DNA from 2 places in the Paenarthrobacter sp. Y-19 genome. Region 1 is predicted to be linked to the other one. Evidence: predicted binding sites of a transcription regulator. Region 1 holds the regulator's gene; the other holds the start of a gene.
What was found. The regulator LexA, encoded in region 1, represses DNA repair genes until DNA is damaged. The targets are predictions, from matches to a motif close to TCGAACANNTGTTCGA.
Positions count from the first base shown of each region.

Region 2: PYR64_RS18685 (shikimate dehydrogenase) is a predicted target of LexA. The motif match lies at 7,976-7,991, and genes of this name have one in related genera.

Region 1 is NZ_CP119414.1:1,290,639-1,305,646, reverse strand. It holds gene PYR64_RS06035 (DUF1844 domain-containing protein) at 1-348, shown strand, start outside; gene PYR64_RS06030 (MFS transporter) at 428-1,732, opposite strand; gene PYR64_RS06025 (SseB family protein) at 1,782-2,693, opposite strand; gene priA (bifunctional 1-(5-phosphoribosyl)-5-((5-phosphoribosylamino)methylideneamino)imidazole-4-carboxamide isomerase/phosphoribosylanthranilate isomerase PriA) at 2,693-3,436, opposite strand; gene PYR64_RS06015 (hypothetical protein) at 3,481-3,639, opposite strand; gene hisH (imidazole glycerol phosphate synthase subunit HisH) at 3,640-4,383, opposite strand; gene hisB (imidazoleglycerol-phosphate dehydratase HisB) at 4,380-5,006, opposite strand; gene PYR64_RS06000 (histidinol-phosphate transaminase) at 5,052-6,170, opposite strand; gene PYR64_RS05995 (LysM peptidoglycan-binding domain-containing protein) at 6,250-6,609, opposite strand; gene lexA (transcriptional repressor LexA) at 6,957-7,700, shown strand; gene PYR64_RS05985 (ATP-dependent DNA helicase) at 7,740-9,800, opposite strand; gene hflX (GTPase HflX) at 9,793-11,355, opposite strand; gene PYR64_RS05975 (methyltransferase) at 11,882-12,496, shown strand; gene dapF (diaminopimelate epimerase) at 12,477-13,445, opposite strand; gene miaA (tRNA (adenosine(37)-N6)-dimethylallyltransferase MiaA) at 13,494-14,411, opposite strand; gene miaB (tRNA (N6-isopentenyl adenosine(37)-C2)-methylthiotransferase MiaB) at 14,426-15,008, opposite strand, start outside.
Region 2 is NZ_CP119414.1:3,973,356-3,988,363, reverse strand. It holds gene PYR64_RS18720 (GGDEF domain-containing protein) at 1-536, shown strand, start outside; gene PYR64_RS18715 (exo-alpha-sialidase) at 697-1,857, shown strand; gene PYR64_RS18710 (MoaD/ThiS family protein) at 1,865-2,152, shown strand; gene PYR64_RS18705 (hypothetical protein) at 2,192-2,428, opposite strand; gene PYR64_RS18700 (FG-GAP-like repeat-containing protein) at 2,703-5,426, shown strand; gene PYR64_RS18695 (MFS transporter) at 5,565-6,884, opposite strand; gene PYR64_RS18690 (IclR family transcriptional regulator) at 7,090-7,860, shown strand; gene PYR64_RS18685 (shikimate dehydrogenase) at 8,086-9,003, shown strand; gene PYR64_RS18680 (sugar phosphate isomerase/epimerase and 4-hydroxyphenylpyruvate domain-containing protein) at 9,003-10,874, shown strand; gene pcaH (protocatechuate 3,4-dioxygenase subunit beta) at 10,916-11,785, shown strand; gene pcaG (protocatechuate 3,4-dioxygenase subunit alpha) at 11,790-12,410, shown strand; gene PYR64_RS18665 (adenylosuccinate lyase family protein) at 12,407-13,828, shown strand; gene PYR64_RS18660 (alpha/beta fold hydrolase) at 13,821-14,630, shown strand; gene pcaC (4-carboxymuconolactone decarboxylase) at 14,627-15,008, shown strand, end outside.

The DNA of each region.
Region 1 (15,008 bases):
CCCGCGGCCGACGCCGGAGTCTCCCAGCAGATCCGTGACATCGCAGAGGTCCCGGCAGTGGAAGTCATCACCACCGGCGCCGTGCACCTCATGAGTGCGGCAGCGGTCAAGGTTGGGCTTGCCGACGACCCCAACGCCGAGGATCTCAAAGACCTGGACGAAGCCCGCAAGCTGATCACCGCACTCGCCGGCTTGGTCTCCGCAGCCGCACCCGAAATCGGCTCCCAGCACGCAGGGCCGTTGCGCGACGGCCTGCGCTCCCTGCAACTCGCGTTCCGCGAGGCATCCATCATTCCGGATGCCCCCGGCAAGGGCCCGGGCGAAAAGTTCACCGGACCGGTGAACTGACGCCAACTGCCTGAATAATCATCGACGGCGGGCCGACCATTAGTGGTCGACCCGCCGTCGTCGTCTGGTGCCGGTTGACTCAGACCCGGGCAGCCCGTCGACGGATGGACATGAGCACCAGGCCGGTGGCGCACAGCACGACGCCGGCGATACCAACAGCAGCGAAGCCGCCCGACGGACCCACGGTGTCGATGAAGACCCCTGCCAGGGGCGCCCCCAGAGCAACACCGGCGGTCAGCGCAGAGCCGTACCAGCCCATTGCTTCGCCCCGGCGATCCTCCTCCACAAGGTCCGCAACCTTCTCGGAGGAAGCAGACAGCACCGGTGCGCACAACAAGCCCGGCAGGAGTGAGAGGAACGCCAGGGTCCAGGTGTCCTGGGCAAATCCCATCGGAATGGTCAGTGCGGCCATGCCCAGCAGAAGGAGCATGGGTGAGATGGACCGCTTCATCGAACCGTAGATGAGACCGCCGACTACCGACGCGGCGCACCAGAAGAAGAAGACAATACCGATCTCGTTTTGGTGGCCGCCACGTTCCAGCAGCCCCACGATGCTGACATCCGAGCCGCTGAGCACCATGCCCGAACCAGCGGCTACTGCGAAGAGCGCAGCAACAGAAACGGTGAACCAGGTGAAATTCCTGGCCACTCGGCTCCGGAGCCCGGCCGTGCGCGAGGTTGCAGACGCCATCTCCGAGGCCGCTTCCTGGACATGCGCAGGAGCCGAAGCCACCATGGCCGCCTCCGCTGCCGCAAGATCGGCCGACTCCCGATCGGCGGATTCCTCCGGTGTGCAGGCTGCTTCGCTTCTGGTGGGCGGGTTGAACCACATCAGGAAAAGTCCAGCCACAGATACCGAGACACCAACGGCGGTCAGGCCAAGAGCCGAGTAGCCGCTGGTCGCCACCACAGCTCCGACGGCCGGACCGATCATGAAAACAAGCTCGGTGGCTATGGAATCCAAGGCAAAGGCCGAACGCCGCTGCTCACCGTCCACCATGACGCCCAACGATTGGCGGACGACACTGAAGATCGGAAGGGTGAAGAGGCCTCCGATGAACACCAGAGGTAGCAGCCATTGGTACGACACGTGCGGGACGATCGACCAGATGACGGTTTCGGAGACAACTGACGGGATCAGAGCTTTACGCAGCCCCACCATGTCAACCCTGCGGCCACGCCACGGCGCGCCCAGGGCAATGCCGATGGTCATGACCGCCGCCGCAGCACCCGCAGCGGCATATCCCTGGCCAAGCGTCAGGACAATGTGCAAGGTAAGTAGCACTCCCGCGGCCGAATGCGGGATACGCGCAACCATCCCGACAACCAGCAGCCGCCGGACAGGGCGTATGGACAGCATCTCTTTGTAGAGAGCGAAGTTCACTGGCTCAATCCTCATTTCCCCGGGCAGTCCCGGGGAACCGGACCTGCCATTAGTGCGGCGCGCGCTCCTGTGCTGCACGCTGCAGTTTTACTTCCATGGAATCAACACCCTCGGCAAAGGAATCCATCCGTGCCCACGCATCGTTCAGTTGCGCGACAAGCGCCTGCACGGCCCCGGCGTCCAAACCGTCCTCGAGGAAAAGCACCACACGCAGTTCCGGGCCCGGACCGCCTCCGAGGACCTGGCGGCCGTCCGCCGTGAGGGACGCAACGCCACCGCCGGGGTGCGTCTCAAGGCGGCGGACCGCAGTGAAGGCTGAAATCGTCGAAACGAGAGCAGTCTCCAGTTGATCATCAAGGTATGACGGCGTCCAGTCCTTCTGCTGCGCGAGCGCCCACATGGCGGGTCGCCGCACGACGAAGGCGAACTGGGAGCCAGGGTCCAAAACCAGGAGTTGGGCCCCTTCCGACACCGCCGAGAGTGCTGCGCGTGCTGCGTAAACAGCGACCGGCCGCGCCTGGGGGTGCCAGGCTTCCAAGGCTGCCGCCGAGGTGAACACCGGCATTGCCGTGCGGCCGTCGGGGGCCTTCAGTGTGACCAATGCCATATCGGCTTGCTTGTCTGCATGCAGGCCGTCGACGCCTTCGGCTTCCTCGGCCAATTGGGCAACCACCGGGACAAAGACACGTGCCATGGCCAGGGAGGCCACGACCTCCGCCTCGCCACCGGTTCCGTCGATCAGCGCCGCAATAGCCGCAAGGTAACCGGCGTCTGCGGTTCCATCATCGTCTTCGAAGTTGTGGATTTTGGCGTCGTCGCCAGTGAGGCTTCTACCTGCCCAGGGTTGGCCCGCCGAGTCCGTGGCTCCCCCGGCGCCTGCCAAGGCCGCCGCGATGTGACCGGGCAGGTCGCGCTTCTCCCGCTGGTTAAGCTCCGGCTCGTGGGCTGAGTGGCGGCCCATCAGCGGCGGCCGGCCACGTCCAGGGCTTCGGGCAGGGTGAAGGCACCGGCATACAGAGCCTTGCCCACAATCGCACCCTCGACACCCAGCGGCACGAGTTCACGCAGCACGCGAAGATCTTCCAAGCTGGAGATACCGCCGGAAGCCACTACGGGCTTGCCGGTCTTCTCCACCATCTGACGCAGCAGATCCACGTTGGGGCCCTGCAGCGTTCCGTCCTTGGTAACGTCCGTGACTACGTAGCGGGCGCACCCGGCGTCCTCGAGGCGGGCCAGAACCTCCCAAAGGTCCCCGCCTTCCTTGGTCCATCCGCGTCCGGCCAGCGTAGTACCGCGGACATCAAGCCCGACGGCGATCTTGTCACCGAAGCGTTCGATCGCCCGGCGCGTCCACTCCGGGTTTTCCAGCGCTGCTGTCCCAAGGTTTACCCGGGCAACGCCCAAACCGAGGGCCCGTTCGAGTGATTCGTCATCCCGCAGGCCGCCCGAAAGCTCCACCTTGACGTCGAGCTGAGACACGACCTCGCTGATGAGAGCGGCGTTGTCGCCACGGCCAAAGGCGGCGTCGAGGTCAACCATATGGACCCATTCCGCACCGTCGTTCTGCCAGTTCAAGGCTGCCTCCAAGGGCGTCCCATAGCTGGTTTCAGATCCCGCCTCTCCTTGCAGGAGGCGCACCGCCTGGCCATCGACGATATCGACGGCCGGCAGGAGTTCCAGTACGGACTGGGAGGAGGTGGTCATGAGTGTCCTTGGAGTTGAGGGATCGCCGGCTTGGGACCAGCGGTTCAGTTACCGGGAAGTGTCAGGAGGTACGCAGCCAGCAGGGACATCCCGGCCAACACGTAGAAAGAAATGGAGACCCAGCGGGGCTTCTTTTGCTGGTGGAAGGAAATCCCACCGCCCACCAGGAGGCCGGCCAGGCCCATGAGGATCACAGACCACATCTAGGCAGCACCGTTTCCGGAAGCTTCCGGTGCGGGCTTCCGAAGGCCATCCACCCAGTTACGCAGGAGGCGGGCCCCGGCGTCGCCCGACTTCTCTGGGTGGAACTGGGTGGCGCACAGCGGGCCGTTTTCCACGGCAGCGATGAAACGTGCGCCGTGCTCGGACCACGTGACCATGGGGGGCGCCATGCGGGGCTGCACGACGTCGAAGTTCCACTCCTGCACACCGTAGGAGTGAACGAAGTAGAAACGCTCCTGCTCCACACCGGCGAACAGCTTGGAACCCTCAGGTACGTCCACTGTGTTCCATCCCATGTGCGGCACCACGGGAGCAGGAAGGAGTTCGACTTTGCCAGGCCATTCGGCCATGCCTTCGGACTCGGTACCATGCTCAACGCCGGCCTCGAAAAGAACCTGGAGACCCACGCAGATGGCCAGCACCGGACGTCCACCGGCAACCCGGCGTCCAATCATGCGGATGGCGTCTACGGCTTTGAGTTCTTTCATCACGGTCTCATAGGCGCCAACACCGGGGACAACCAGGCCGTCGGCGTTGAGGACGTCCTCAGGCTTGGCGCTGAGCACCACGTGGGCACCTGCCCGCTCAAGCGCGCGGACGGCGGACCGGACGTTGCCGGATCCATAGTCCAGAACCGTAACGGTCGGCTTGCCCTCCGGCGACTGAGGCCTAACGGATGCCGTGGCGTCAGCCACTGCGCCGTTCTTCAGGACCTGGCTACTCACAGTGCCCCCTTGGTGGAGGGAATGCCCTCGACACGCGGATCGGACTCTACGGCGGCACGCAGTGCGCGCGCGAAAGCCTTGAACTGGGCCTCCACAATGTGGTGCGGATCCCGGCCAGCAAGAACGTTCATGTGCAGGCAAATTCCGGCGTGCAACGTGATTGCCTCGAAAACATGGCGGGTCAACGAGCCGGTGAAGTGGCCACCGATCAGGTGGTACTCCTGTCCCGCAGGTTCACCACCGTGCACAAGGTACGGACGTCCGGAAACATCAACGACTGCATGGGCGAGGGCTTCGTCCAGAGGCACCGTGGCTTCGCCAAAACGACGAATACCAGCTTTGTCGCCCAAGGCCGTCCGGAGCACCTCACCGAACGTGATGGCGACGTCTTCCACCGTGTGGTGGGCATCGATGTGCGTGTCACCTGTGGCTTTGACCGTCATGTCAATCAGGGAGTGCTTGCACAGTGCGGTCAGCATGTGGTCGTAGAACGGTACCGAGGTGCTGATGTCCGAAATTCCGGAACCGTCCAGGTTGATCTCCACCAATACGGAAGATTCGCTGGTGGTGCGCTCCATGCGCGCAGTGCGGGCAGCGGACGGCGTGGCGCCGGTTTCGCTCATTGGGACGTCCTTATGCAGGGAGGGAGGTTGGGTCTATTGACAAGTTTAGGCGCGCTGTGACGCTGCGCGTTCCAGGAGTGCTTCCAGGGCATCAAGGAATGCGGTGGTTTCCGGTTCGGTCCCGGCGGTAACCCGCAAGTGACCCGGAATGCCGACATCACGTATGAGCACGCCTGCGTCGAGCAGCCCTTGCCAGATCTCGTGCGGGTTCTCGAGTCCACCGAAGAAGACGTAGTTCGAGTCCGACTCCGCGGGCTTGAGCCCCATGCGGAGAAGTTCGGTGACGATCCGATCGCGCTGGACCTTGATGTCCTCAACGTCGGCCATCAGGGCCTCGCGGTGAGTCAATGCTGCGAGGGCGGTGGCCTGCGTGATGGCAGACAAGTGGTACGGCAGGCGGACCAACCTGATGGCGTCCGTAACTTCAGGGGCCGCCGCCATGTAGCCGAGCCGGGCACCTGCCAGGGCAAATGCCTTGCTCATGGTGCGCGAAACGATCAGGCGCTCACGGCCGGGCAGGAGCGTCAACGCGCTCGGAGTGTTGTCGTGGGCGAACTCGTGGTAGGCCTCGTCCACGATCACGATGGCCTGGCTTGCTTCACCGGCTTCATACACGGCCTCCACCACATCCAGGCCCAGGCCCGTCCCTGTGGGGTTGTTCGGTGAGCACAGGAAGACGATGTTGGCTTCGGTTTCGCGCACCTGCGCAGCCGCCGACCGGGCATCCAGCCCGTAGTCATCGGCGCGGACTCCCCGGATGTATTCGGTATCCGTTCCGCTGGCCAGCAACGGGTACATGGAATACGTGGGCGGGAAGCCAAGGGCCTTGCGTCCCGGGCCGCCAAACGCCTGCAGGATCTGTTGCAGGACCTCGTTGGACCCGTTGGCGGCCCAGATGTTGTCCGCTGAAAGGCCGTGGCCAAGATACTCGGCGAGGGCCTCACGAAGATCGGTGAACTCGCGGTCAGGATAGCGGTTCAGTCCTGTGGCGGCTGCTGCCACGGCCTCAGTAATCGCCGCCTGAACATCGGCGGGGACGCCATGGGTGTTTTCGTTAACGTTGAGCAAAACGGGGACATCAAGCTGCGGTGCGCCGTAGGGGCTCAGTCCACGCAGGTTGGTCCGGAGGGGTAGTCGGTCAAGTCGCTCAAGCTGCTCACTCACTGGAACAGTTTAAGGGGCTGGCGGGACTGCGGAGTAACTATGACGTCGCGGCGCGGGATCCGGCCACCGGCTAAAAGCCTTAGTGGGCCGGGACGAACAGCTGCTGCCCCGGAAGGATGCCCCCGCCGCGGAGGTCGTTCAACTGGATGATTTCAGCAATGACATCACGCGGGTCCCGCTCAGGAGCCGCCGCGCCGGCAATGCCCCACAGGGACTGACCGGGCTGGACTGTCACAGAGACTGCAACCGGCGGCTGCAGCTCGGCCTGGGAATCGGAAGCCTTGGCAGGGGAAGTGATGAACCCGGCAAGGCTGAGCAGAACAGCCGCCAGCAGCATGGCCGGGATGAAGAAGAACACCACCCGGCCACGGCGGGTCAGGCGCAGGCGGGCGGGGGCCTGCGTGGTGCGGAATTCAGCGAACGAAGTTATTGCGGACATGAGCTGAGCCCTTCTGAGCTATTGCCTTGCTCCGGAGCTTCCGGAGCAAGGCTGCCAATTCTTTGTGTGCTCCTCCCGACTGCGGCCGGTATTCGAACAGTTCGTTCGAACATCCAGTTTCAGCGCGAGGTTTCTAGAACACATGTTCGAACCTTGCTATGACATTTTTAGCACTTATCAACGAACGGTGTCGAGACTCGCTAGAACAAATGTTTGATAAACGCCTGTGCCTGCCCTACGTTTGAGTGAAGGAACAGCACTGTTTCAGTGGAACAGGAGGGTCTGACATTTTTTCAGTCCCTGCATCCCCGGTTCGTTTCGGGGCGGAACGAAAGGCATTGGCGAACATGGCAGCGAAAGCCACAGGCGGCGGGGTACCCCTGCGGAGCCAACAGCCTCCCAAGACTCCCAAGAGCCTGACCGTGCGCCAGAAAAAGATCCTGGAAACCATCCAGCGGTCAGTCAACGACAACGGCTATCCGCCCAGCATGCGCGAAATCGGGGACACCGTTGGACTGGCCAGCCTTTCCAGCGTTACCCACCAGTTGTCCCAGCTGGAAAAACTCGGCTACCTTCGCCGGGACCCCAAGCGTCCCCGCGCAATGGAAGTACTGATGCCCTTGACCCTGGACGGCGGCCCCATCCCGGGCGTGGAGGCACCGGCAACGCTTCGGAGCACCGGCGGCCTGGCTGTGACAGAACTCACCAGCGCAAGCGACACCGCCATGGTTCCGCTGGTTGGCCGCATCGCGGCAGGCGGACCCATCCTGGCCGACCAGACAGTTGAGGACGTGCTCCCCCTGCCCCGGCAACTGGTGGGACACGGTGAGCTCTTCATGTTGAAAGTCGCTGGCGACTCCATGATTGATGCCGCGATCTGCGACGGCGACTGGGTCGTTGTCCGCCGCCAGAACGACGCCATCAACGGCGACATCGTGGCCGCTTTGCTGGACGACGAAGCCACTGTAAAGACGTTCCGACAGCGCGATGGCCATACCTGGCTGCTGCCCCAAAACACCCAGTACGAACCCATTCTCGGCGACCAGGCAACCATCATGGGCAAGGTCGTTTCGGTACTGAGGTCCCTCTAGCTTTTTCCGACCCGTAAGGGGCCCGGAGCTGACTGTCTTCTACGCCTTCTTGGCGGATCCCAAGCGCTCCAGGACACCACGAACCACGGTGCGGTCAGTGGTCGCCCAGAACGGCGGCAGGGCGGCCCGCAGGAACCCGCCGTAACGTTCTGTCGAGAGGCGTGAATCAAGGACTGCCACGACGCCCTTGTCACCGGTGGACCGGATCAGGCGCCCTGCACCCTGCGCGAGCCGGATGGCTGCGTGGGTGGCGGAAACAGCCATGAACCCGTTCCCCCCGGACTGTGCCACGGCACGGGAACGGGCGGTCATCAGGGGATCGTCAGGACGCGGGAAGGGAATCCGGTCAATAACCACCAGGCGGCACGAGCCGCCGGGTACGTCCACCCCTTGCCACAGCGACATGGTTCCGAAGAGGCAAGTATCCGGCTCGTCGGCAAATTGCTTCACCAACGCAGCCATGGTGGATTCGCCTTGACAGAGGATATCCACGTCCAGGCGCAGCCGCATGGCGTCCGCAGCTTCCTCGGCGGCCCGCCGTGAGGAGAAGAGACACAGTGCTCCCCCGCCGGATGCCCGGATGAGGTCTTCCAATTCGTCCAAGGCCTCCGGTGACGTGCCCCGACCGGGTTTCGGAAGGTGCTTCGCTACGTACAGCACCCCCTGTTTGGGGTAATCAAAAGGAGATCCGACGTCGATTCCTGTCCAGCTGGGCGCGCCGTCGCCAATCAGGCCGAGGCCTCCGGCCGCGGGTTCAAAAGCCGAGCCGATGGCCAGCGTGGCCGAGGTCAGCACCACCGTGTGTCCGGCGAACAATCCCTCGCGCAACCTGCCTGCCACGCTCAGCGGCGCGATGTTGATGAGCGCAGGCGCGGTCTCGTCAGGTTGGGAGTATCCCTGCTGGGGATCAAAAGTGCTGTTACGGGAGAACCACACTACTTCGCGGTTCTCCTTGGCAGCGAGCATCCGTTCGCACAGCTCAAGGATGAGCATCAGCCGCGAACGTGCCAGCTGCCGTCCGCCGTCCGCGGCACTGGAGGAATCAGTCTTCGAATCGGACAGGGCCGCCCGTGTGGCGTCGCGCAGCTGGTCCAGGCAATCGAGTTGTTCGTCGTTGAGTCCGCTGGGAAGGAGCCCGTTGGGTACTCCCGCAATAGCCATGTCAAGCCTATCCGCGGCCGCATTCAGGGCGTCAACGGTGATGGCTGTGTGCTTGCGGGCGCTTGATGCCGCGGCGTGCACCATGGCTACAGAGAGTTGCCCTGACACTGCCCCTGTGACCCGGTCTTGAAGCTCGTGGGCCTCGTCCACCACCACGACGTCGTACTCGGGCAGCACCGCGAGGCCTTCGAACGCGCTGACGGCCAACATGGCGTGGTTGGTGACCACGACGTCGGCTTCGGCTGCCCGGGCGCGTGCCAGCTCGCTGAAGCACTCCTCGGCAACCGGACATTTCTGGGCCCCAAGGCACTCCATGGACGTCACGGAGACCTGCCGCCAGGCACGGTCCGTGACCCCCGGCATGAGCTCGTCCCGGTCGCCGGTGGTCGTCGTTTCGGCCCACTCCCGGAGCCGGACAACCTCCTTGCCCAGCTGGGACGACGGGCCGCCGACCGACGCCGCGAAGTGCGGCACGCTCGTGTCCTCACCGAGGGAGAAAAGTTGTCCTTCGGAGGGCTCCTCACTCGGGAAGCCGCCCTCGAGCTTTTGCAGGCAGACGTAGTTTGCCCTGCCCTTCACGAGCGCGACATTGACCGGACGGTCCAGGGCAGGATTGATGGTCGCCAGCAAACGCGGAAGATCCCTGCCTACGATCTGGGTCTGCAAAGCCAAGGTGGCGGTGGACACGAGCGTCGGTTTATCGCTGTCCATGGAATGGGCGATCAACGGAATCAGGTACGCCAATGACTTACCCGTACCGGTTCCCGCCTGGACCAGCAGATGTTCCCCGGTCTCAATGGCCCGGGTGACGTGCTTGGCCATTTCGTGCTGGCCGGCACGGCTTTGGCCGCCCATTCCGGCGACAGCCCGGTCCAACAATTCCAGGGTGGTCTTCTCTCCCACCGACTCGACGGCGTCCGCCGCCACCTTCTCAACCATTACTGACGAATGACTCCAGCTCAGCTGCCAGACCTTCACGGACCATCGCCACCACGCGCGTCCCGCTTTCCTCGTGTTCCAGGCTGAGGATCTCGGAATCGGAATTGTGCAGCTTGTTGATCATGTCGCCGCGGTCGTACGGGATGAGCACTTCAAGCCGCACCCCCGGACGCGGTATGGACCGGCTGATGTCCTCCAGCAGTTCGGCGATTCCCTGTCCTGTGCGGGTGGAAACCACTGCGTGCCGGGGTTCCTTCTGCTTGAGACGCTCAACCACGAAAGGATCGGCCACATCAACCTTGTTCAGGACGATGATCTCGGGAACCTTGCGGGCGTCGACCTCGGTGAAGACAGTGCGCACTGCTGCGATCTGGCCTTCGGGGTCCGGGTGGGATGCATCCACGACATGGAGGATGAGGTCCGCATCGGCCACTTCCTCGAGCGTTGAGCGGAAGGCTTCAACGAGCTGGGTCGGCAGTGAGCGCACGAATCCCACGGTGTCGGCCAGTGTGTAGCCGATGCCGTCAGGAGTCTGCGCTTTGCGGACCGTGGGATCCAGAGTGGCGAACAGTGCGTTCTCCACAAGGACACCTGCGTCGGTGAGGCGGTTCAACAACGACGATTTACCGGCGTTGGTGTACCCGGCAATCGCGACGGACGGAACAGCATTACGACGGCGGTTGGCACGTTTGGTCTCACGGGCCGGCTTCATCGCGGCGATTTCCCGGCGCAGTTTGGCCATGCGTGTGCGGATTCGGCGGCGGTCCAGTTCGATCTTGGTTTCACCGGGACCGCGCGAGCCCATGCCTGCCCCGGCCCCGCCCACCTGGCCGCCGGCCTGCCGGGACATGGAGTCACCCCAACCACGCAGGCGTGGAAGCAGGTATTCCAGCTGCGCGAGCTCCACCTGGGCCTTGCCTTCGCGGCTCTTGGCGTGCTGGGCGAAGATATCCAGGATCAGCGTGGTCCGGTCAACGACCTTGACCTTCACGATGTCCTCAAGACCGCGTCGCTGTGACGGTGCCAGTTCAGTGTCCACCACGACAGTGTCCGCGCCTGTGGCAGCGACAATGTCCTTGAGTTCCTGTGCCTTGCCGGATCCAAGGAACGTTCCCGGGTCCGGCTTGGAGCGGCGTTGGACCAGGCCATCAAGTACTTCAGAACCTGCGGTCTCGGCAAGGGCCGCCAGTTCGCGCAGCGAGTTCTCGGCGTCGGCCAGGGTACCTTCTGTCCACAGACCAGCCAGCACAACGCGTTCGAGGCGCAGCTGCCGGTATTCGACCTCTGTGACGTCTTCGAGTTCAGTCGACAACCCCGCGGTGCGGCGCAAGGCGCGACGCTCGGCCAGGTCTTCCTGGTCGCCGTCGTAGATACTGTGCTCTTGGTCCAGGGTCGAGATGGCCTGCGCCTTGCCGAACACACCACTGGTGTCGTTGTCTTCGGATGCCTGTGCGGGGGCATCCTTGGAAAGAATCCGGTCGATGACGGCCTGGATTTGTTCAGGACTCATGTCCTGGGCGTCGGAATCGGATCCGGAGTGCTTCTGGGTGGTCATGGTCTCCTTAGACTGTTCGGCAATTCCAGAATAGTGCTGTTTGTCGCTCGATGGGGCGCTCTTCGCGCTGGGCTGACGGGCTTGGGCCAAAGTGGCCTCCTGTGTGCTGAACGCCACTGGCCTGTCGGGGACGTGGCGTCGGTGATCTGACGGGTGGATCCGCAGGGAGGTCCTGGCCTGCTTGAAGTCGTTATGCTGCCCACCAGGGTTCGCACGATGGCCCGGTTCCGGGAATACCGTCATGTGAAGGCATGGGTGGGGCTTTGATCTTCTGAGCGTCCGGCGCCACAAGGAAGTGGCGCCGACATGTGCCGTGGGACCTGCCGGGCGGAAAGGCCATGGGCCGGGCATGGTGCCAAGCCGGACCTGCGTCGCGGGCGGTGCCGGGGAACGCCTGGAAAGCAGGCGTGGTTCGGCCGATTACTCAAAGATCAAGAACATGACCTCAACACTATCAGCCGTGTCAAACGAACCTGGGACCATGGCGGTTTCCCAAGGCGCCAATAGCCAACTAATCTGGCAAATTATGGAGTCTGCACACTATTTCACCGCCCAGCCGGCTGGGCCGTTCACCCGTAAGCCACTCACAGTTGAACTCGCTGGAGCTACGCGCCACCTGCAGACGTCATCCGGCATCTTCAGCCCCGACGGCGTGGACAAGGGAACGGCAATACTCCTGTCAGAGGTTCCACCGCCCGCTCCCCAAGGCAATCTGCTGGACATCGGCTGCGGCTGGGGTCCAATAGCCCTCACCCTTGCTTTGATGGCCCCGCACGCCCGCGTGTACGCCGTCGACGTCAACGAACGCTGCGTGACCCTGACCACCGAGAACGCAGCGGCCCTGGGCCTGGAGAACGTGACCGCCAGCCTCCCGCATGAGGTGGATCCCGCCGTCGAGTTCGACACCATCTGGTCCAATCCGCCCATCCGGATCGGCAAGGATGAACTCCACTCGTTGTTGCTGACCTGGTTGCCGCGGCTGGCGCCGGGAGGAAACGCATGGCTGGTGGTTCAGAAGAACCTGGGTTCAGATTCCTTGCAGCGGTGGCTGGCTTCTGAACTGGACGCGTCCTTCAGCGTTTCCCGCGAAAGCACGTCGAAGTCCTTCAGGATCATTCGGGTCAGGAAAGCGTCCCGCTAGCCACTATGACGGCGGGGCCGCTGAGTTCAACGTGCTCACGGCCACCGGCGCCGGGGAAGAACTTCACACCGACGACGCCGCCGGGAACCTTGACGTGCCAGTCGTTGGGCGCCGTGCTGCCGGCCCAGTGACGGATTGCAACCGCTGCTGCGCAGGCTCCCGTACCGCAGGACTGGGTCTCCCCCACTCCCCGCTCGTGCACGCGCATGGTGATGGTTCCCACGCCGTCTTCGACCAACGGTTCGGCCGGAACAACGAATTCAACGTTGGTGCCGTTGACCGGCTTGGGATCAACAACCGGAGCCTTGAACAGCTGGGTTGCTGAAAGCTCGCTGAGTTCGGCCAAGGCAACGACTGTGTGCGGGTTGCCCATACTGACCGAAAGGCCGGGGCGTGCCACTTCCAGGCCGTCCGCGCTGACCAGGGCATCCATGGCCTTGCTGGTTGCCTCGTCCGGGAAAATGAACTCCCAAGGGCCCATGTCCACCGCGTAGCCGTTCACGGTACGGACTACTTTCTTGACTCCGCCACGCGTGCCGATGGTGAGGGTTTCGCCGGGACCAAGGTCCACCAATCCCTGCTCATTGAGGAAGTGAACGAAGACGCGCACGCCGTTGCCGCACATTTCGGACAGCGAACCGTCGCCGTTGCGGTAGTCCATGAACCACTCCGCAGCAGGGTCCACTTCCAGGAGTGCCCGCCCTTCCGGGAGGAACCGCGAGGGAACTGCACGGATAAGTCCGTCGCCACCGATGCCCGTGTGGCGATCGCACAAGTGTGCCACCTGTTCAGGAGTGATCTCGTGGGCGTCGCCGGGATCGGCGATCAGGACGAAATCGTTGCCTGTCCCGTGCCCTTTTGAGAACGCCAATCCGGCAAGGCTCGATGTGGGTTCGGCAGCCCCGGCAGCCGAGGGCTGGCGGGTGGGAACTGAGGCGGTTTCATCCATGGAACCAAGGCTACCTTCCACGTGTGTTCGGCCAGAAATCACCCAAGGTTACCCCTGGGCGAGGATTGCCGACACGGCCCGGGATGTCAGCCCGGGGTCCTTCCAGTCCAACCATGAGATCCGTGGGTCTGCCCGGAACCAGGTGAGCTGGCGGCGCGCGAACTGCCTTGTGGCGACGATGGTCTCCTCGGCCGCGGCCGGCACGTCCATGTCACCGTCCAGGACTTTGAGGAACTGGGCGTACCCCAGAGCCCTTGATGCTGTTTTGCCCTGGCGCAATCCCAAGGTGTCGAGTCGCGCGACCTCGTTCTCCAGGCCGGTCTCGACCATGCGGTGCACTCGGCGGGCAAGCCGCTCCCTGAGTTCTTCGCGGTCAACGGAAAGGCCGATCTGAACAGCGGGTTGATAGTACTCCCTCTGGGGCATGAAGGAACTGAAGGCTCGACCTGTCAGTCCGTGGACCTCCAAAGCACGAATTACCCTTCGGGCGTCGCCAAGACGGGCTGCCGAGACCGGGTCCACTTCCTCCAGGCGGGCCCTGAGCGGAGCCAGTCCTTTGGCTTCGTATTCGTCCTCGAGGCTTCGGCGCAGAGCGGGATCCGTTCCCGGAAACTCCAGGATGTCCAGGGCCGCGCGCACGTACAGTCCAGATCCGCCCACCAGAATGGCGTGCTTCCCCCTGGAGTGGATGTCCTCGATGACTGCGCGGCATTCGCTTTGGAAGTCCGCCACGCTTGCCTCTTGCGTGACATCCATGATGTCCAGGAGATGATGCGGAACGCCTTTCCGCTCTTCCATGCTGATCTTGGCTGTGCCGATGTCCATGCCCCGGTAGAACTGCAGCGCGTCAGCATTGATGACTTCTCCACCGAGCGCCAGGGCGATGTTGACGCCCAGATCCGACTTGCCCGAACCTGTGGGCCCGACCACGGCGATGACAGGCCGGGCCTGCTGGGAATCCGACATGGAATGGACGACGGCTACGCGCGGCGGATCGGCAATGCGGGCATGCCCAAGGACACCCCGGTCTTGCCGCCGGATGTGCCTGGTGCGGGAACACCGCAGGAGTCGGCCTGCGAACGGTCCCAGGCATCTCCGGCCCTGGAACGCCGCAGGACGTAGTCATTGGTTGTCGAGGGGTCGGCTACCAAGTGGAAAGCGGCTGCTTCCGTAATGGTCACCGTCACGAAGTCCCCGGGACGGGGGGTTTCCGCACCGTCAGGGACGGAAAAGTGCACAAGCCGCTGGTCCTTGGACCGCCCGGAAAGCCGATGGGTCGCCTCGGCCTTCCTGCCTGCCTGGGCTGTCACCAAGACCTCTACCTGCCGGCCAAGCTGCGCGGCGTTTTCCTCGGCGGCGATACGGTCCTGCAGGGCAGTGAGCCGTTCGAAGCGCTCCTGGACCACCGCTTTAGGCAGCTGATCAGGCAAGTCCGCTGCCGGTGTTCCCGGACGCTTGGAGTACTGGAACGTGAAGGCCGAGGAGAACCGCGACTTCTCCACGACATCCAAGGTCGCTTGGAAATCCTCTTCGGTTTCACCCGGGAATCCAACAATGATGTCA
Region 2 (15,008 bases), 1.9 Mb from region 1:
TCATCACGAGGCTCAATGAGCGGGCATCGCGCGACGGAATGACGGGCTTGTTCAATCGCCAGGCTTTCATGGAATTGGCTGAGCGGGAGCTCGCTGCCCTGCAAACGGCGGGCAGGTCGGCGGCCGTTGTCCTGGCCGACCTTGATCATTTCAAGTCCGTGAACGATACCCACGGGCATGCCGCCGGGGACGCTGCCATCCGGGCGTTTGCCATGGCGTGCAAGGGTTCGTTGCGCAGGACCGACTTGGTGGGCCGGTACGGCGGGGAGGAATTTGTCATCTTCCTGCCGGGTGCCGACGAGGTCGCGGCGGAAGCCATCACCACCGAGATCAGCCGGCGCCTGGCCGCTGCACCGGCACCTGACGGGCTGGAGTTTCCCACCGTCAGCTACGGGATTTCATCCACTGCAATTTCAGGCTCAACGCTGGCCCAGCTGATCCACACCGCCGATGGGGCCCTTTACCAAGCCAAAGCAGCGGGCAGGAACCGCGCGTTCAAGGCCGATGGTCCCTTGGACGCGGCCTCCTCCACCTGACATCACACAACGCGAAGGTTGCCTGAGGTACTCGTAGCTGGTGTGGCAACGCATCGGGAATCCGGTGCCGGGACCCGAATCCCAGGACCAAGCGCAAGCCCTCGTGAATTCTCCACATGGCTCCAAAAACCCATTGCCCTCCCCACCCCACGATGGTTCGATGGGACTCATGGCTACCGCAGAAAGTTATGTCCTGGCGATCGGAACCAAGAAAGGCCTGTGGCTGGCAACCAGCCCGGACCGAAAAGAATGGTCCCTCTCCGGCCCGCACTTCCTGATGAGCGAGATACCCAGCATCGGGATAGACACGCGGGACGGCAAAACACGGATCATGGTGGGCGTACGGTCAGAGCACTGGGGACCCACCGTGGCACACTCAGACGACCTCGGCGCCACATGGACCGAGCCCGAGCAAGGCGCCATCAAATTCCCGGACGGCACCGACGCCGCCCTGGAACGGGTTTGGCAGATCTACCCCGACGCCGACTCCCGCCCAGGCGTCGTGTGGGCCGGTTGCGAGCCGATTTCGGTGTGGAAGTCCACCGACGGCGGTGAACACTTCGAGCTGAACCGCGGACTATGGGACCACCCCCACCGCAGCGAATGGGGTGCGGGCTACGGCGGCGCGGCGGCACACTCGATTGTGGTGGATCCATCCGGCGAGAAGGTCCACATCGCCATGAGCACTGGCGGCGTCTACAGATCCCTCGACGGCGGGACCTCCTGGGAGCCCCGCAACAAGGGCATTTCGGCGTACTTCATGCCGGACCCCAATCCCGAGTTCGGCCAGTGCGTGCACAAGATCGCAGCCGATGCCTCCGTGGAAGGTCGTCTTTACGCGCAGAACCACCACGGCGTGTACCGGACGGATGACAACGGCGAGAATTGGGATTCCATCGCCGAAGGGCTGCCGGCCGATTTCGGTTTCGTCATGCTCACCCATCCGCGCCGGGAAGGGACGGCCTGGGTCATCCCGCTCAAGGCTGACGGTGAACGCATCCCGCCTGGCAGCAAGCTCAGCGTCCACCGAACCGACGATGCCGGTAACACCTGGAAGGAACTGCACACGGGCCTGCCGGACCACGAATACAACGCGGTGCTCCGGGATGCGGCATCCGTGGATGCCGCCGAACCCGTGGGTGTGTACTTCGGAACCCGCGGTGGTTCCGTGTACGCCAGCGCCGACGAGGGCGAGACCTTCAATGAAGTGGTCTCGCACCTGCCGGACGTGCTGTGCGTTCGTGCGGCCGTCGTTGTTGGCAGCGACGCCGGAGCCACCGCCGTCGAGCAATCAGCAGCCAGCGCTCCGGTACCTGGTTAGGTCCGTTGTGGCTGACTTTACGGTCCTGTTGCCTGGTGTCCTGCAGCCGCTCGTCGGCGGACAGTCCTGTCTGACTGCGTCCGCCGACGGTGCTGTGACCGTTGGACAGCTCTTGGACTCGGTGACCGGAGATTATCCGGTCCTGGCCAGGCGTTTGCGTGATGAAACCGGGGCACTGCGCCGTTTCGTGAATATTTACGTTAACGGTGACGAGGTCCGGCGGTTGAATGGTCTTGAAACGGAAGTTGCGGCGGGCCGGGAGGTCTTGATTGTCCAGTCCGTGGCCGGCGGCTGAGGGTGAAGGGCGTCCAGCCTGGTCTCCAGCAGAGACTGTTCAGGCGACGCGCCAAACACTGCATTCGTCGGTATTGATGGCTTTCCTCATCCCGGAGGCGTAATCCATGATCCAGACGACACCGATCCCCGGCGCCGTTTCCTGGACCCGTCCGCGGCGTATGACCACGTCATCGTAGGCGGGCCCAACCGACAGGCGGGCCTCGATCTCGTCTCCGCGGTGGAGCTGGCTGATCGCGCGTATTCGTGTTGTTTGAGTGGTTACTTCCTTCAGCATGGTGTCCTCCTGGCTGGAGCTGGTGCCTGCACTTGCCGGCTATTCCAGTGTGGAGGGGCAATGTTGCCACGGTATTTCGGCGTGGTTAGGGTCCGGTTAGCATTCCGGGATGGTTGCGTTTCCGCCCGTGCGCGGGCGCCGCCGCGACGGACGGCGACAAGACGCGCCCGTCTGAAGTCCGGCGCCTCCGCAGGCCAGTGCCGACGCGGTTGTAGCCTGATCTCGGTTACTGAGATTTACAGCAACCACAGGCTCCGTCCTCCCGGGAGAACCAATGGGTGTTTTACGGCGATCGCTCGCGCTGTCCACAGGCTTGGTGGTTTTTGCCGCCGGCCTGTTTTTCGTCCAGGCCCCTGCCACGGCAGTACCACTTCCCGGGCCCGATAATCCGAACGTCCAATTCGTTGAGGGCACACCGCACTCGGAGCATGTTTTCGAGACGCCGCTCCCGGAAACCAAGCAGCCCACCAAGGGTCAGGCCGACGTCGACTCGCTGCTCCGTGACGGAGCTGCGGCAGCAGGTCCGGGCGGCACCATCAACGTCCGGCTGGTCACCGCGAAACTGGCGGACAACACCAACCCGGTTTCCATGACGGACGCTGAAAAGGCTGTGGTGTCCACCAGCAACTACTGGAAAGCCATGACGGCCAACAAGCTGTCCATGACGGTGGCCAGCAAAGTTGCCGGCCACCAATCCAAGGCCCGCTCCACGGACAGTTACAGCACCATCATCTCCACCATCACGGGGGAGTTGAACTGGTCGGCCAGCCCTTACACAGCGCTGGTCATCTTCATTCCGACGTCCACGTTGTCCGGCAACGCCCTGGGCGCCGGGTACAGCAGCGGCAGTTACAGCGGCCGGGTGCTCCTGCCCCAGATCAGCAGCTTCACCAACAACGTGATGAGCCACGAGTTCGGCCACGTCATCGGCCTGATGCACGCAGATGCCCTGCAGTGCGGCAGCGGAGTGTCCGACGTCGGGGTCAACAGCAACGGCCAGTTCACCGATCCGTCCTGCTACATCCGCGAGTACGGCGACACCACCGACATCATGGGAGCTGCCCAGTACGCGACGCCGGTTGTGAGTTCCACGTTCTGGGACTACGCGGGCCTGGGCCGCGGGGATGAGATCCGGGACGTGGGCGTCGCAACGGGTTCCAAGAGCTACACGCTCAAGCCGTGGGGAGGCACCGAAGCCCAGCGGGCGATCAAATTCACCGATCCCGTCAGCAAAGAGGTCTATTACCTGGAGCTGCGGGAACCTGCCGGCTATGACAATTACCTGGGAACAGCCGGCAAACCCGGAAACATGGGCGTGAAGGTCGTCCAGCGCGGCGGCGCCACCATCGCTTCTTCCCTGATTCTGATGCCCTCCACCAAGCCTTTCTCCGACCCGTGGTACGCCAGCAACCACGCCTGGCAGGCGGGGAGCACCTTCACCACGTACACCGGTACGCAGGTGACCATGAATTCGGTGTCGTCGACGTCGGCCACCATCACCATCACTGCCGACCCGCGGCTCACCGCCAAGGTCCGCTTTTCTACGGGAGATTTCGACGGCGATGGACTCGCCGATGTCTTCTCCCGCGAGCCCGACGGCTCCCTGATGCTGTATTCGGGTTTGCCCGGCAACAGGCTGGATAATCCGCGTCAGGTGGGCTCCGGGTGGAACGTTTTTGACGCCATCACCGGCTTTTCGGATTTCGATGGAGACGGACGAAGCGACATCCTGGCGCGCACCAGCGACGGTGTCCTCTGGCTATACCCGGGCGACGGAAACGGCGGTTTCCTCGCCAAGCGGCAAATCGGATCCGGCTGGCAGGGCTTCACGAACATCATTGGCGTGGGCGATTTCGACGGCGATGCCCGCCTCGACGTCATGGCGACCAAGCCGGATGGCACTCTCTGGCTGTACCCAGGAGATGGCCAGGGCGGCTTCCGTGCCTGGTCGCAGATCGGATCGGGTTGGAACGGCTTCACCAGCATCACTTCCGATGGCTCCTTCGGGCTTCTGGCGCGGGCAAGCGACGGCACCCTCTACCTGTACCCCGGCAACGGCTGGGGTGGTTTCGTGCCGCGCGTCGCAATCGGCAGCGGTTGGAACGCGGTGGGCGACATCGTGAGCGGACAGGACTTCACGGGTGATAAGAAGTCCGATGTCCTGACGGTGACCTCCGGGGGGTCCATGCGGCTCTACCCGGGCAGCGGTTCGGGCTTTGCCGAACGCTTGGTCATCGGTGCCGGTTGGAACCAGTTCAGCCAGGTCTGGGAGGCGGGAGATTTCGACGGAGATGCAGTCGCCGACGTCCTGGCCCGCGGTACTGACGGCGCGTTGTGGCTCTATCCGGGGAACGGTTCCGGCGGCTTCCTGCCCCGCGTCCAGGTGGGGTCGGGGTGGAATGCTTTCAATACTGTCCTGAGTGCCGGAGATTTCGACGGCGATGGCCACCCGGACCTGGTCGCACGGACAGCCGGCGGAGCGCTGTGGTTGTACCCGACAGACGGCCGGGGCCAGTTCCTGGCCCGCAAGCAGATCGGTGTGGGCTGGCAGGGTTTCACTGAACTTCTCGCTCCGGGCGATTTCTCGGGTGACGGCAAAGCGGACCTTGTGGCACGGGCCGCGAATGGCAGCTTGTGGCTTTACCCGGGTAACGGTTCGGGCGGCTTCCTCCCGTGGAAGCAGATCGGCACGGGATGGGACATTTTTGACTCGGTAGTGCAGGGTGGGGACTTCAACGGCGATGGCCGGGAGGACATCATGGCCCGGGGCACTGACGGGGCGTTGTGGCTGTATCCGGGCAATGGCAGCGGCGGATTCCTGGCCCGCGTTGCCCTGGGTTCCGGCTGGAACACTTTCAGCTCGTTCGCGGCCTTGGGGACAGGCTTCACGGGAACGGGAAATCCGTCAGTTGTGGGTGTTGGCGGAAACGGGGAGCTCTTCCTGTACACAGGAACCGGTCAGGGGAGCTTTCAGTCCGTGCTGCTGGATCCACGGTAGGCCTGGGATGTTCCTTGCCGCTTGCCTTGCCTGAACACCAGACCGGGCAGCGGAAAGCCCGGCACGTCAGGAGACGTGCCGGGCTTTCCCCGTTCCGAAGCTCCGGCAACAGGGCTGGAGCGCCGGAGAGGTGACGTTCTAGCGCAGGCCGAGTTCCGCCGTCGGGACCTTTGCCGATTCGCGTGCCGTGGAGGCCGAGACGATGGCGATGAGGCAGACGATGGCCGTGAAGATGGACACGGGAACCCATCCACCGGGTTTGGTGCCACCGATGGCGGTCACGATGGTCGGGGCGAAACCTGCGGCGAGGAAGCCGAGCTGCGTGCCGATGGCCAGGCCGGAGAAGCGGACCTTGGTGCTGAACATTTCACCGTAGAACGACGGCCAGACGGCGTTGGCGGCAGCGTAGCCAAGGGAGAAGTACACGACGGCGGCCAGGAACATCAGCGGCGTGGAACCGGACTCGAAGCTCAGGAAGAAGACCGGCGTCATGATGGCGCTGGCCACTGCTCCATAGATGAACACGGGCTTGCGGCCGATGCGGTCTGCCAGCGTGCCGAAGAGCGGCTGGGTTCCCAGAGCCACGAGGTTGGCCACAACCACCAGCCATAGGGTGATGGTGCTGTTCACATGCGCAACGTCCTGGGCGTACTTGATGGCCAGGGTGCCGAAGACCGTGCTGACTGCGGCAATGAACGCGCAGCAGATCACGCGGAGGACGTCCTGCCAGTGGTGCTTGAGGAGGTCGGCGATGGGGAGCTTGGCAATCTGGTTGTTCTTCTGTGCCTCAGCGAATGCGGGTGGCTCGTGCAGGGTGCGGCGGATGAAGAAGGCAACCAGCACCACTACTGCGCTGAGCCAGAACGGAATACGCCAGCCGATGCCGTACTTGATGTCATCCGGCAGTGCCACCACGGGAATGAACACGAGCGCTGCCAGGATCTGGCCGCCCTGCGTTCCCGTCAAGGTCCATGAGGTGAAGAAGGAGCGGCGGTTGTCCGGGGCGTGCTCCAGGGTCATGGATGACGCGCCGGCCTGCTCGCCCGCTGCCGACAAACCCTGGCAGAGCCGGGCAAGTACCAGGAGGATCGGGGCACCCCAGCCGATGGTTTTGAAGTCGGGGAGGCAGCCGATCACGAAGGTCGAGGCGCCCATGAGCACCAGGGTGAACATGAGGACCTTCTGCCGGCCGATCCGGTCGCCGAAGTGACCCAGGAACGCAGCGCCGATGGGCCGTGCAAGGTAGGCGAAGCCGAACGTGGCAAAGGACATGACGGCCGCATTGGTGTCTGCGTCCGGGAAGAAGACGTGCGGGAAAATCAAGGCCGCGGCAGATCCGAAGATGAAGAAGTCGTAGTACTCCACGGCGCTGCCCAGGAAGCTGGCGAGGGCAGCCTTCTTGGGTGTCCCGGTGGTTTCGGTGATGCCTGGCGTCGCTGACGGCATTGTTTGGCTCATTGGGTGTTCCTTCTGTGACGACGATGTCGCGAATAGAGCTTCAGCGGGAGACCCAAGCGAGGTGCGGCCGGTCAATCCCTTAGCTAGTAACCACATGGTGAGAGCTACTTGCGTAATACAGCAATGATCCCTGTGAGTATGGTCACTTGTCAAGAGGTGTAATCACCATCTAGAAATAGCTCTCACTATGTGAGAGCATCGGGTTATGAGTGTGAAAGAGGACACAAAGACCGACATGGTCGGCAAAGCCCTGGGCCTGCTGGTCCTGCTGGGAAACGAGCCGAAGGGTGCAAGTGCGGCGGATCTGGCCAGAAGCGCCGGACTGCCTTTCAGTACCACCTACCGGCTGCTGGGCTCGTTGACCCGCGACGGATTCGTTGACTACGAACCCGATGGCCGCCGCTACCACCTGGGCCTGCGCGTCTTCCAGCTCGGACAACGCGTCTCCAACCACCACGGCTTCGCTGCCACAGCGCTGCCGGTCCTGCAGCGGGTCACCGACAGTACGCATGAGGCCACCATCCTCTCGGTCCGCGACGGCGACCACCACCTCACGGTCAACAAGGTGGACGGGCCCAAGACGTTCCGCGTCACCAGTGACCCCGGACATCTGGGAGCGTTGCACACGACGTCGGTGGGCAAGGCCCTGGTTGCGTTCGAGGATGAGCCCGAGCGAAAACGCCTGATCGAGGAACTTCCCCTGGACCCGCTCACTGAGCGTTCCATCACCGACCGCGACAAGTTCCGGGCGGAAATTGAACAGGTGCGCCGGCAGGGCTACGCCGTGATGGACGAGGAAAACGAGATCGGCATGCGTGCCGTCGCGGTCCCGGTCCTCAACTCCCAGGGCCACGCGTTCGCTTCGCTGGCCACCGCCGTTCCGGTTTTCCGACTCAGCATGGAGGAACTCATCGCCCATGTGCCCACCCTGCAGGAGGCTGCGGCTGAACTCGCGGCCCGCCTGCCGCAGCGCTGAGCTTCGTTGCGGGGCCCGTTCTGCGCGCTAAACGCGACTCTTGGCGCGCAAAGCAGGCCCCGCAACGCCAAAATCAGCCCGACACAACGCATCCGGCACGTCATTTGTTCGCGATAAGAACAAGCGTGCGGAATATGAACACTTGTAGTAATCTGGATAACACCCGGCCGTCGACGCCCCAGAAAACGTCAATGGCCGCGGTGCTGAAGTCAAAGGAGCTTTAGGATGAGCAACCGAGCCGAGTCCGTTCTGGTGGGCCTCGTTGGCGAAGGGGTCATGCCCTCGCTCACGCCGCCCATGCATGAACGCGAAGCCGATGTGCAGGGCCTTCGCTTGCTGTACCGCCCCATCGACCTGCTGGAGCTGGCCTTGCCGGCCGCCGCCGTCGGGGACCTCCTCACCGCAGCCGCCCGCATGGGCTTCAACGGCCTCAACATCACGCACCCGTGCAAGCAGTTGGTGCTTGGGCACCTTGATGAAATTTCCGACGACGCCGCGCGCCTGGGTGCCGTCAATACGGTCCTGATCCAGGACGGCCGGTTCATCGGACACAACACGGACTTCTCCGGCTTTGGTTCGGCCTTGAGGGATGGACTTCCGGACGCCACCTTGGGCCGCGTCGTTCAGCTTGGCGCCGGCGGGGCCGGTTCTGCCGTCGCCTACGCGCTCCTCAAGGCCGGTGTCACCACCCTGGACCTGGTGGACGTGGATCCCGCCCGGGCCGCGGAACGTGCCGATGAACTCAGCGGACTCTTCCCCGCGGCCACCGTCACCCCGCGCAGCACGGACGAACTCCCGCAGATCATGCCCCTCGCCGACGGCCTGGTGCACTGCACCCCGATCGGCATGGCCGCCCACCCCGGACTGCCGCTGGACCTGGGACTCGTGGAGCCGAGGCACTGGGTGGCGGACATCGTCTACCGCCCCATCGAAACGCAACTGGTCCGCGAAGCACGGGCCAAGGGCTGCAAAGTCCTCGACGGCGGCCGCATGGCAGTCGGTCAGGCGGCCGACGCCTTCAAACTCTTCACCGGACGGGACGCCGACCGCAACCGCATGCGGGAGCACTTCCTGGAGCTGATCGCCCTGGAAGACGCCGCAACCGCGCTCTCCGCCGGCACCCTCGCAAAGGCGGCCCACTGATGCGCACCGGAATCGCCACAGTCTGCCTGTCGGGCACCTTGAAGGAAAAGATGCAGGCCTGCGCCATCGCGGGCTTCGACGGCATCGAGATCTTCGAGCAGGACCTCGTCACGTCCCCGCTGAGTCCCGAGGACATCCGGAAGATGGCCGCCGACCTCGGCCTGGGCCTGGATCTCTACCAGCCGTTCCGGGATTTCGACGGCGTCACTCCGGACCTGCTGAAGGCCAACCTCAAGCGGGCCGAGGCCAAGTTCAAGCTCATGTCGCGTCTGGGCATGGACACCATCCTGGTCTGCTCCAACGTGGCCACGGCCACCATCGATGACGACCAGCTGCGGGCCGAACAGCTGGCAGCGCTCGCCGGACTGGCAGGAGACCACGGGGTCAAGGTTGCCTACGAGGCCTTGGCCTGGGGCAAGTACGTCAACGACTACGAGCACGCCTACCGCCTGGTGGAAATGGTGGACCATCCGAACCTCGGCACCTGCCTGGACTCCTTCCACATCCTTTCCCGCGACTGGGACACCGCCCCGATCGAGGACATTAACGCGGAGAAGATCTTCTTCGTGCAGGTTGCCGACGCCCCCAAGCTCTCCATGGACGTGCTCTCCTGGAGCCGCCACTACCGGGTCTTCCCCGGGGAGGGACAGTTCGAGCTCGCCAAGTTCATGGGCCACGTCGTCCGTGCGGGCTACACCGGGCCAGTATCGCTTGAGGTCTTCAATGACGTCTTCCGCCAGTCGGACGTGGAACGGACCGCAGTGGATGCCATGCGCTCACTCATCTGGCTGGAAGAACAGAGCGCAAAGTGGCTGGCCGGCACCTCCGCGGAAGCCGGAACGGAAGCAGCAGCCTCGTCCCGCCGTCGTTATCCCATGGAACTTGCCACGCTGCCCAAGGTCAACGAACCAGCCGGCTTCAACTTCGCCGAGGTCAAAGCCGACGACACCGCGCAGCTCGAGAAGCTCCTGGGGCAGCTCGGCTTCGGATTCGAGGGACGCCACCGCACCAAGGACGTCCAGCTCTGGACCATGGGCCAGGCGCGCGTTATCATCAACGAGCAGGCGGCCTCGCACTCGGAACCGGCCATCGCGGCCCTGGGGTTCGACGTCGACTCTCCAGTGATTGCCTCCGCTCGCGCCCAGCAACTCAAGGCGCCCGTAGTGGCGCGCAAGGTCCAGGCCGACGAGGAAGTCTTCCAAGGCATCTCCGCCCCGGACTCCACCGAGATCTTCCTGTGCCAAGGCAGCCCTGACGGAACCGCAGCCTGGACGCACGAGTTCGGCGAAGGCCTGGAACACGTTCCCAGCGGGCAGAACGCGGTCATTGACCACGTGAACCTCGCCCAGCCGTGGCAGCACTTTGACGAAGCCGTCCTCTTCTACACCAGCGCATTGGCCCTGGAACCGCTGCCGTTCGCAGAGGTCCCGAGCCCCAGCGGCCTGGTGCGCTCGCAGGTCATGGAAACCAGCACCGGCGCGGTGCGGCTGGTGCTGAACCTGGCGCCGGCCCAGCAAGCGCAGAACGCCCGCAAAACGTACCAGGAACACATCGCCTTCGCCGTGGACGACCTCGTGGCCACGGCGCGGTCCGCCCGGGACCGCGGCCTTGAGTTCCTGCAGATTCCGGCCAACTATTACGAGGACCTGGACGCACGGTTCGATCTTGAACCGGGCTTCCTGGCCACCCTCCAGGAGCTCAACCTCCTGTATGACCGGGACGCCAACGGCGAATTCCTCCACTTCTACACGGCCACAGTAGGCAGTGTGTTTTTTGAAATGGTGGAGCGCCGTGGCAGCTACAACGGCTACGGAGCCCCGAATGCCCCAGTCCGCCATGCCGTCCAATACGACTCACTTCACCGGGCATAGCTGCCCGAACCTCTCAAAGAATCCATAGAAAGGAGCCGGTTGTGCCGCAAGACAACACTGCACAAGCTCTAGAATCCGAGGAACTCGTGCCGCCAGCAGAGCCGCATGCCGCGCACGATGCCAAGAAGGTTGAGACGCAGGCGGACCTCAGCGCTGAGATCAAGGCCATCGGGGATCGTTACGCCCAGGCACTCAAGGACGGCAAAGGACCCGAAACCATGCCGCGGCTGGACTGTGCGCCCTACCGCAGCAGCATCCTGCGCCACCCCACCAAGAGCCTGCACCACGCGGACCCGGAGACCATCGAGCTCTACTCGCCGGCCTTCGGACACCAGGACGTGCACGCACTGGAATCGGACCTGACCATCCAGCACAACGGCGAGCCGCAGGGTGAGCGCATCATCGTCGCCGGCCGCGTGCTGGACGGCGACGGCCGCCCGGTGGCCGGCCAGCTCGTGGAGATCTGGCAGGCCAACGCATCGGGCCGCTACATCCACAAGCGCGACCAGCACCCCGCACCGCTCGACCCGAACTTCACCGGCGTCGGACGCTGCATTACCGGCGCCGACGGCTCGTACTCCTTCACCACCATCAAACCCGGCGCCTACCCGTGGAAGAACCACCTGAATGCCTGGCGTCCGGCGCACATCCACTTCTCCATGTTCGGCTCGGAGTTCACGCAGCGCATCGTCACCCAGATGTACTTCCCGGGTGACCAGTTGTTCCCGTTGGACCCCATCTACCAATCGATCGTGGACCAGGACGCCCGCGACCGCCTGGTGGCACAGTACGACCACGAGCTGACCAGCCCCGAGTGGGCCCTCGGCTACAAGTGGGACATCGTCCTGACCGGTTCCAAGCGGACCTGGACGGAAAACGAAGCATACGGCGACGCCGGGGACGAGGAGTAAGCACATGAGCAAGCTGACACCCACACCGGGCCAGACCGTGGGCCCCTTCTACGGCTACGCCCTCCCCTTCACCAAGGACAACGAACTCCTGGCACCGGGCAGCCCCGGCAGCATCCGCCTTCAAGGCACGGTGTACGACGGCGCGGGCAACCCCATCCCGGACGCCATCCTTGAGATCTGGCAGCCGGATACCGAAGGCAACATCGTCCAGCGCACCGGCTCCCTGGTCCGTGACGGCTACACGTTCACCGGCTGGGGCAGGGGCTCCGTGGGCAACTCCGGCGTGTACACGTTCACCACGGTCAACCCGGGTGCCACCAAGCCCGGAGCGGCAGCGTTCATCTCGGTGGCCGTTTTCGCCCGCGGCCTCATGAACCGCCTCTTCACCCGCGTGTACCTGCCGGAAAACGAGGAAGCACTGGCCAATGATCCTTTGCTGAGCTCCCTGGATCCGGAACGCCGCAAGACGCTCATCGCCCGTCGCGACCCCGACGGTGGCCTCACCTGGGACATCCGCCTGCAGGGTGGCGACGAGACCGTGTTCCTGGACTTCCAGCAAGACGGTTCGCTCGACAACAGCGTCGGCAACAGCGGGGACTCGCCGGCAAGGGAAAACCTGGCATGATCGACGGCGACTTCGGCCTCCTCAGCCCCGTCTCGGCGTCGCCCTCCGTGGCCGCGCTGACGGGCGACCGTGCCGTGATCGCGGCAATCCTCGACGTCGAAGCTGCCTGGGCGGCTGTCCTTGAGGAAGCCGGGCTTGCCCCGGCGGGATCCGCCGCTGTGGTGGCCGAAGCCGCCAACCCCGCGTCCTACGACGTCGCGGATATCGCTGAACGGGCCCAAGGCGGAGGCAACCCGGTGATTCCGTTGCTCGGCGACCTCCGCGCCCGGGTCCGCGGGCTGGACACCGCCGGCATCGGTGCGGGCAAGGCGGTCCACGCCTCGCTCACCAGCCAGGACGTCCTCGACTCCGCCCTCCTGCTGCTCGCCCGCAGGACCATCGCGGCGCTGCTGGCCGAAGTCAAGGGCACGACGACGGCGCTCGCTACCTTGGCGGAACAGCATGCGGAAACGCTGTGCGTGGGCAGGAGCCTGACGCAGCATGCGCTTCCGTACTCGTTCGGGCTCAGGGCTGCGCAGTGGTTCCAGGGCGTGGCCGCTGCGGGTGCGCGCCTGGAGTCGTTGGAGTTGCCCGTGCAGTTCGGCGGCGCCGGCGGAACCTTGGCCTCCGGGACCAGGCTGGCCGCGGGCTCCGGTTCAACGCCCTTCACACTGGCCGATTCGTGGGCGGCTGCGCTGGGGTTGGCCCCGGCGACGGCTCCCTGGCACACCAACCGCCTGGTGGTGACGGCCCTCGGTGACGGGCTTGCGGCACTGGTCGATTCCTTCGGGAAGATCGCCGCGGACCTGTTGTTCCTGAGCCGTCCGGAGGTTGCCGAACTTGGTGAGCCCCTGGCTGCCGGACGCGGTGTCTCTTCGGCCATGCCGCAGAAGCAGAATCCGGTGCTCTCCGTGCTGATCCGCAGCGCAGCGTTGCAGGCTCCCGGCCTCGCATCTCAGCTGCACCTGGCCGCGGCCACTTTCAATGACGAACGCCCCGACGGCGCCTGGCACAGCGAGTGGCCTGCACTGCGTCGCCTGTTGGGCCTGGCGATGGGCGCTGCTTCCCACCTCCGCGAACTCACCGAGGGTCTCCGCGTCTTCCCGGAAGCGATGCGCAGGAACCTGCAGCTGGCGGGTCCGCTGCTCCTCAGCGAAGGTGTGTCGGCCGCCGTCGCCCCTCTGCTGGGCGAGGACGGAAAGCAGAAGCTGCAGGCCGTCGTCGACCGGACCCTTGCTGCTCCGGCAACCGAACAGGGGGACATGTACCGCAAGCTCCTCCGTGAAACCGTTCCATCCAACAAGCTCTCCGACGCCGGGCTTGAGGCACTGCTGGATCCGGCAAGCTACCTGGGCGAGGCACAGGAAATCAGCCGTCGGATCCTCGTCGCCTACCCCGGCTTCACCGGATCCCCTGTGAAAGGAGCCCCTCGTGGCTAAGCCAACCATCAAGGCCGTGTTGCTGTCCCCGAAGCGTGAACTCGGAGCGAAACCGCTCCTGGTGGTCGGCCCGTCGCTGGGTACCTCCACCGTTCTGTGGTCCGAAACCGCCGCGCTCCTGGGCGACGAATACGACGTCATCGGCTGGGACCTGCCCGGCCACGGCATCTCGCCGGCCGCCGCCGAAGGTTTCGACGTCGCGGACCTGGCGGACGCCGTCGTCGACCTTGTGGACTCTGTCACCGGAAACACGGCGGCGACGTTCCACTATGCGGGTGTCTCCCTGGGCGGGGCCACCGGCCTGCAGCTCGGCATCAAGCACGGCGACCGCCTCCGCAGCTTGTCCGTCCAGTGCTCCGGGCCGAAGCTCGGCACTCCGGAGGGCTGGCTGGACCGTGCGGAAACCGTGCGCTCGCTGGGTACTCCGGTGATGATCCAGGGTTCCGCTGAGCGCTGGTTCGGCCACGGATTCATGGATCGCCAGCCGGAGATCAGCAGCCGCCTGCTGCACGCACTCCGCGACGCCGACAGGTTCAGCTATTCGTTCTGCTGCGAAGCCCTGGCCCGCTTGGATGTCCGCGATCAGCTCGGCAGCATCGCCGTCCCCACGCAGGTGATTGCCGGTGAAGAGGACCAGGTCGCGCCGCCGTCGATGGCTGAAGAGCTCGTCAACAGCATCGTCGCCGGTGGCGGCACTGCTGAGGCCGTGACGCTCGACGGCGTCGGGCACCTCGCGCCTGCGGAGGCACCGAAAGTCGTGGCATCGCTGATGCACACCTTCATGAAGGAGAACGGACGATGAGCTCTACTGCTTCCGAAAGCAACGACGCGGCTCGCAACGGTGCCGTGCAGGCGGACGCCACCGCGCAGGATATCTACGACGCCGGCATGGTGGTCCGCCGCGAAGTGCTCGGCGACGCGCACGTGGACCGGGCGAATGCCGGCAAGGATTCCTTCACCGAGGACTACCAGGACATGATCACCAGGATTGCCTGGGGTGGCATCTGGACGCGGCCTGGCCTGAGCCGGCAAATGCGTTCCGCAGTCACCCTCACGGCGCTGGTGGCGCACGGTCACTGGGAAGAGCTGGCCATGCACGTCCGGGCAGCCCTCAACAACGGCCTGAGCAGGGACGAAATCAAGGAAATCCTGCTGCAGACCGCCATTTATTGCAGTGTGC